DNA from 2 places in the Variovorax sp. P4_D9 genome. Region 1 is predicted to be linked to the other one. Evidence: riboswitches for the same ligand, from Rfam matches in the RefSeq annotation. Region 1 holds a riboswitch; the other holds the start of a gene.
The links. Region 1 has a riboswitch for thiamine pyrophosphate ahead of thiC (phosphomethylpyrimidine synthase ThiC). Riboswitches for the same ligand answer to the same signal wherever they lie in the genome.
Positions count from the first base shown of each region.

Region 2: linked by a shared signal. The riboswitch ahead of AC1DY5_RS27655 (LuxE/PaaK family acyltransferase) and the one ahead of thiC (phosphomethylpyrimidine synthase ThiC) in region 1 are both predicted to bind thiamine pyrophosphate.

Region 1 covers NZ_JBFUIU010000050.1:14,162-17,315, forward strand. The annotation lists gene thiC (phosphomethylpyrimidine synthase ThiC) at 1-1,251, opposite strand, end outside; TPP riboswitch at 1,332-1,437, opposite strand; gene AC1DY5_RS08270 (rhodanese-like domain-containing protein) at 1,465-2,448, opposite strand; gene AC1DY5_RS08275 (DUF3047 domain-containing protein) at 2,489-3,154, opposite strand, start outside.
Region 2 covers NZ_JBFUIU010000298.1:2,341-5,494, forward strand. The annotation lists gene AC1DY5_RS27645 (helix-turn-helix domain-containing protein) at 1-588, shown strand; gene AC1DY5_RS27650 (GNAT family N-acetyltransferase) at 592-1,158, shown strand; TPP riboswitch at 1,163-1,256, shown strand; gene AC1DY5_RS27655 (LuxE/PaaK family acyltransferase) at 1,325-2,425, shown strand; gene AC1DY5_RS27660 (acyl-CoA reductase) at 2,422-3,154, shown strand, end outside.

The DNA of each region.
Region 1 (3,154 bases):
CACGTCGTGCTTCCAGGCGATCTGCGTGAGCTCGCCAAGGGTGCGCAGTTCGGCGAACTGGGCCTCGTCGTTGGCATCCGATGCGCAGCCGGGGCGCAGGCCGTCGCCGAGCGAAAAGCTCACGTCGTAGGCCTTCATGATGTCGCAAATGTCCTCGAAGTGCGTGTAGAGGAAGCTCTCCTTGTGGTGCGAGATGCACCACTTGGCCATGATCGAGCCACCGCGCGAGACGATGCCGGTGCGCCGGTCCGCCGTCAGGTGGATGAAGGGCAGCCGCAGCCCCGCGTGGATGGTGAAGTAGTCGACGCCCTGCTCGGCCTGTTCGATCAGGGTGTCGCGGAAGATCTCCCACGTGAGGTCCTCGGCCACGCCGCCGACCTTCTCCAGCGCCTGGTAGATCGGCACCGTGCCGATCGGCACCGGGCTGTTGCGCACGATCCAGTCACGCGTGGTGTGGATGTTGCGGCCGGTCGAAAGGTCCATCACGTTGTCGGCGCCCCAGCGGATCGCCCAGACCAGCTTCTCGACCTCTTCCTCGATGCTGGAGGTCACCGCCGAGTTGCCGATGTTGGCGTTGATCTTGACCTTGAAGTTGCGCCCGATCGCCATCGGCTCGACCTCGGGGTGGTTGATGTTGGCCGGGATGATCGCGCGGCCGCGCGCCACTTCCTCGCGCACGAATTCGGGCGTGATGATCTTCGGGATGCGGGCGCCCATCGGATTGCCGGCCAGCCGCTTCTCGCGCGCCTCGTCGGCCATGTACTCGGCCATCCATTCGCGGCGGCCGTTCTCGCGCAAGGCGACGTATTCCATCTCGGGCGTCACGATGCCGCGGCGCGCGTAGTGCATCTGCGTCACGTTGGCGCCGGACTTAACGCGCCGCGGCGTGCGTTGCAGCGCCGCGGCGCCGGCACGCAGCTCGGCGATGCGCTGGGCATCGCGGTCGGCATGCGTCGCGCCGTCGTCGAGCGCCAAGTGCAGCCGGCCTTGATAGCTCTCGGTGTCGTTGCGCTCGGCGATCCAGGCGTCGCGCACGGCGGGCAGCCCGCGGCGGACATCGATGTCGGCGGCCGGATCGGTGTACGGGCCCGAGGTGTCGTAGAGCGAGACCTGCTCGCCGTTGGTCAGCGAGACTTCGCGCACGGGCACGCGAAGGTCGGGCCGGCTGCCGGCGATGGCGCCCTTGGTCGAGGCCGGGAAAGGCTCGCGCGTGAGCGTGAGGAGGGAAGCGAACTTGTCAATGGCATTCATGCGGGGCACTCCTGTTTGGAAAACAACGGGTGCTCCGCGATGCCTCGGGTCGGCATCGCTCCCCGAGGAACGGGGGAATGCCGGGGAGTCGCAGCTCTTCTTACGCTGGTATGAACCAGATCAAGTTCGCGGGTTCGGCCGCTTGGCCATCTCAGCACGCAACTGCGTGCACCCCGGAGCGGGGCCGATTCTAGGCCGTTCGCAGGCGCCGGATCAAGCGGTGTGTGCGGCCGCCCGCGGCGCGGCCACCCGCATCGGCTCGACCGTGGAGGCTTCCGCCGCATGCAACGCGACCCAGGCGTCCAGCCCGCCGGCCAGCACGCGCACGCGCGGCAGCCCGGCGGCGGCCAGGATGCGCGCGCCCGCGATCGCCGAGGCGTCGTCGGGGCAGTCGCAGAAGACCACCAGTTCGCGCCCGTCAGCGAACGCACCGAGCCGCTTCGGCAGTTGCTTCAGCCCGATGCCGATGGCGCCGGGAATGGCCCGCGTATCGAGGGCCCGGGCCTCGTCGGAGCGGACGTCGATCAGCGTCGGGCCAGCGCCCGCAGCCAGGGCTTCGCGCAGCACTTCGACCTGGATGTGTTCGATGTCGTCGGCCTGCTGCTGCGCCAGCCGGCGTTGCCGGTAGCGCCAGCCGATGAAGGCCGCCAGGGCCAGCATGCCGATCACCAGCGCGCCCAGGCCGATGTTGGAGATCACCGCGAGCACGTCCTGGATCGCCGCATGGAAGATCCGGCCGACGAACAGGAAGCCCAGCGTCCAGATCAACGCCGCCACCGTTTCGTAGAACAGGAAGCGCAGGTTCGACATACCCAGCGCACCGGCCATCGGCGGCGCCACCACCGACACGCCGGGCACGAACTTGGCCGCGATCAGCGACAGGCCGCCCCAGCGGCCGAGGATCGACTCGCTGCGCCTGACGCAGGAGTCGGGCGACAGCGAGATCCGGCACAGCAGTCGCATCACGCGATAGCCCCAGCGGCGCCCGGCCAGGAACCAGGCGCCATCGCCGAGGATGTTGCCGAGCACCGCGGCCAGCAGCACCGCGACGAAGGACACCTGCCCGCCGACGGTCAGCCCGCCGGCGACGATCAGGAAGGGCACCGCCGGCACCGGCGCGCCGAGGCGCGTCGCCAGCGTGGCGGCGAACACCAGGAGGGCGCCCTGGCTGGCGAGGAGTGCGACGAAGTCGTTCATGGGATATCGGGACCGAGGGCGTCAAGTGGGAGGGCCGGCGCTATTCTCCCTGCGTGGGGCGCGCCGGCGCGGTCGTGGCCTGCTGCGCGGAGGCGCCGCCTTGCAGCAAGACGTCGGAAAAATAGGCCACGCCGTGGCCATGCGTGTTGTCGGCATCGGCGGCGATCGCGACCGCCACCACATCGGGCATGGTGTCGCCGGCCTCTTCGCCGAAAGCGCGCTTGTAGTCGGCCAGCAGGTTGCGGCGTTCGGCCACCCAGGCGCCCGGGCGCGCCGCCGGTCCCGATTCGAGCACCACCATGCGCATGCGCTTGGTGAAGGCGTTCACGAGCGAGCTGCCCTTGGCCTCCTTGTTGTCCCAGACATAGCAAAGGGCCTCGCTCGGCACCTGCTCGCCGGTGGCACGGCGTGCCAGCGCCAGCCGGGTGCGCTCGCCGACCGGCAGCCGGTCGACCGGAAAGTCGAAGAAGACGCAGACCTTGGCCGCACCGTCGTCGCCCGACCGGGTCCGCAGGTCGGCATCCTGCACGAACTCCTCGACGCGCCAGCGCCAGGCCAGGGTCGTGTTGGCGTTCAGCGGCGTCCGGGTCGCATGCACCAGGTTGCCATAGGACTGGTCGGCCTCCACCCGGAGCACGCGCTGGCCGTCCTGCTGCACCACCTCGAAGCGAGTGGCGGTCTTGTTGGGCAGGGTCGTGAAGCGCCA
Region 2 (3,154 bases), on a different contig from region 1:
ATGACGGATCAAACAAGCGGACTGAACGAGCGCATCGCCGAGCGGGTGCGCGAACTGCGGGCGGCGCGCGGCCTCTCGCTCGACGCGCTGGCCGCGGACTGCGGCGTCAGCCGCTCAATGATTTCGCTGATCGAGCGCGGCGAGAGCAGCCCGACCGCGGTCGTGCTGGAGAAGCTCGCCACCGGCCTGGGCGTGGCGCTGGCCTCCTTGTGCGAGCCGGCGCAGGCCAGCGACAGCCCGGTGGCGCGGCTGGCCGACCAGCCCTTGTGGCGCGATCCGCATTCGGGCTACGTGCGGCGCAACGTCTCGCCGGCCGGCGGGTCGTCGCCGATCCAGATCGTCGAGGTGGCCTTTCCGCCGAAGGCGCGCGTGGCCTACGAAAGCGGCGCACGCGAGTCGCGCATCCACCAGCAGGTGTGGGTGCTCGAGAACAGCATCGAGGTCACGGTCGGCGATGTCTGCCATCGGCTCGACGCCGGCGACTGCCTGGCGCATGTGCTCGACCGTCCCGTGAGCTATCACAACCCGACGCCCCGCGTGACGCGCTATGCCGTCGTGATTGCCACCCTGCCCTCTGCGTGGAGATGAAAAATGGCCACCGATACCACCCCTTCCGTCCACAGCATTCGCCGCCTCGACACGGTCTCCGAAGCCCAACTGCGCGCGCTKGCCGAACTGCTGATCGACTGCGTCGACGGCGGCGCCTCGGTGAGCTTCATGCAGCCGTTGCCTCTGTCGAGGGCCATGGCGTTCTGGCGCCAGGTGGCCGAGGGGGTCGCCCGCGGCGAGCGCGCGCTGCTGATTGCCGAGGATGCGGAGGGCATTATGGGAACCGTGCAGCTGGTGCTGGCCCAGCCTGACAACCAGCCGCACCGCGCGGACCTGTCGAAGATGCTGGTCCACCGCCGCGCACGATGCCGGGGCTGGGGCGAGGCGCTGATGCGCGCGGCCGAGCAGTTGGGCCGCGACCGCGGCAAGACGCTGCTGGTTCTCGACACTTCCAGCGACAGCGCCGAGCGGCTCTATGCGCGCCTCGGCTGGCACCGGGCCGGGGCGATTCCCGGCTATGCGCTGCTGCCGCAGGGTGGTTTGTGCGCGACCACCTATTTCTACCGGGAGCTGGACCCCGGAGGCCGCGCGCGCCCGGGATCCATGTAATATCGACATCGCTCCGGGGTGCACGCCACAGTGCTGAGATCTAAACCCGCGAACTTGAACCGGTTAATGCCGGCGGAAGAAGAGCAATCACTTCGAGCTTCGGCGCATCCTGCCGAGGTCGACGTGGCCTTCGGAGCATCCGTTTCACGGTCACGAAGAAGTCCTTATGAACAACACCTCCGCGGTCACGGGTGCGGCCGGCGACGTGGTCGCCGACGTCCTCGCCTTCATCGCGCAAGACGGGTGCACCGACGATGCGTTCGATCGGCTGGCCCTGCGCCTGTTCGCCCACCAGTACGGCAACAATGCGGCCTATCGACGCTTCTGCCAGCGGCGCGGCGCGACCCCGCGCAACGTGAAGCGCTGGAGCGACATCCCGGCCGTGCCGATCGACGCCTTCAAGGAGCTGGAACTGCGCTGCGAGCCGCCGGCCGCAACCGACCKGGTCTTCATGACCAGCGGCACAACCCGCAGCGAAGTCAAGGGCCGTCACTTCCATCCGACGCTGGCGGTCTACGACCGCTCGATGATCCGCAACTTCTCGCAGCGCTTCATGCAGGGGCGCGGCCGGATGCGCATGGGCATCCTGTTCCCCACCGAGTCCGTGCTGCCCAATTCCTCGCTGGCCCACTATCTGGCGCTGGCACTGGACGCCTTCGGAACCGGGGAGAGCCGCTACTTCATGAGCCCTCAGGGCTTGGACCTCCCGGGCCTGTGCGAGGCCCTGTCGGATGCCGAGCATCGCGGCGAGCCCTTTGCGCTGCTCGGCGCCAGCTACAGCTTCGTGCACCTGATCGACGAACTCAAACAGCACGGCCTGTCGTTCCGCCTGCCCGCGGCCAGCCGGGTGCTGGACACCGGCGGCTACAAGGGACAGTCGCGCGAACTGCCACTCAACACCTTCTATGCGGAGCTGGCCGCGCTGCTCGGCATCGAGCGATCGCACTGCATCAACATGTACGGCATGACCGAGCTCAGCACGCAGTTCTATGATGCCGGCAATGCGTCGGTGCCCTCGGTGAAGTCCGGGCCGCACTGGATCCGCTCCCGGCTGGTCGACCCGCTCACGGGCCGTGAAGTCGCGCCCGGCGAGCGCGGAATCCTGGTTCATTGCGACCTCGCCAATTTCAATTCGGTGACCACCATCCTGACCGAGGACGTGGGCCTGGCAGCGGACGGCGGCTTCCTGCTGCTGGGTCGCGCCGAGGGCGCGCAGGCCAAGGGCTGCTCGCTGGCGGTGGAGGAATTCATCCGGGCGGCGGCATGACGACGCTGCACGCGGTTGCCGGCTACCTGCCCGGCCTGGCGCCCGCCGAGGTTGCGTGGCAGACCCTGGTCTTCGATTCGGGCCCGACCCGACTCGAGGTCGCGGTGCCCGTGTTGAGCCCGGAACAGATTCGCGCGCTCGCCGTGCGGGTCAAGCAGGCCAGCCGCCGCCATCTGAAGACCATGACCGTGTCGCAGATCGTGGCCGTCGTGGACCGCGCGATGGCCCGGCTGCTGGACCCGGCCGACCCCTGCCGCCAGGAGCTCGACCAGCTGCTGCCGATCGTCAGCGGCTACGACGCCGAGATGGTCCGCCTGGGCCTCACGGCCTTCTTCAAGACCTTTCGCGCGCCGCAACTGCATCGCTTCGTCGCCGAGGATTTCGCCAATCCCAAGCTGCTGGACGAATTCCAGCCACGCCCCAAGGGCGGCGCGGCCAAGGCCTTCGGGCCGGATCTGCTGGTCCACAGCTGGGCCGGCAACGTGCCGGCTCTCCCGCTCTGGAGCCTGGTCTGCGGATTGCTCGTGAAGGCCGGGAACATCGGCAAGCTGCCGAGCGCGGAGCCGCTGTTCGCGGGCCTGTTCGCGCGACTGCTGGCCGAGGTCCATCCGCCGCTGGCCGATTGCCTGGCCCTGGTGTGGTGGAAAGGCGGTGCCGAGGAACAGGCGTCGGCCCTCTATGCCGAGGCAGACACCGTGCTCGCCTATGGAGGCAACGATTCGCTGGAGC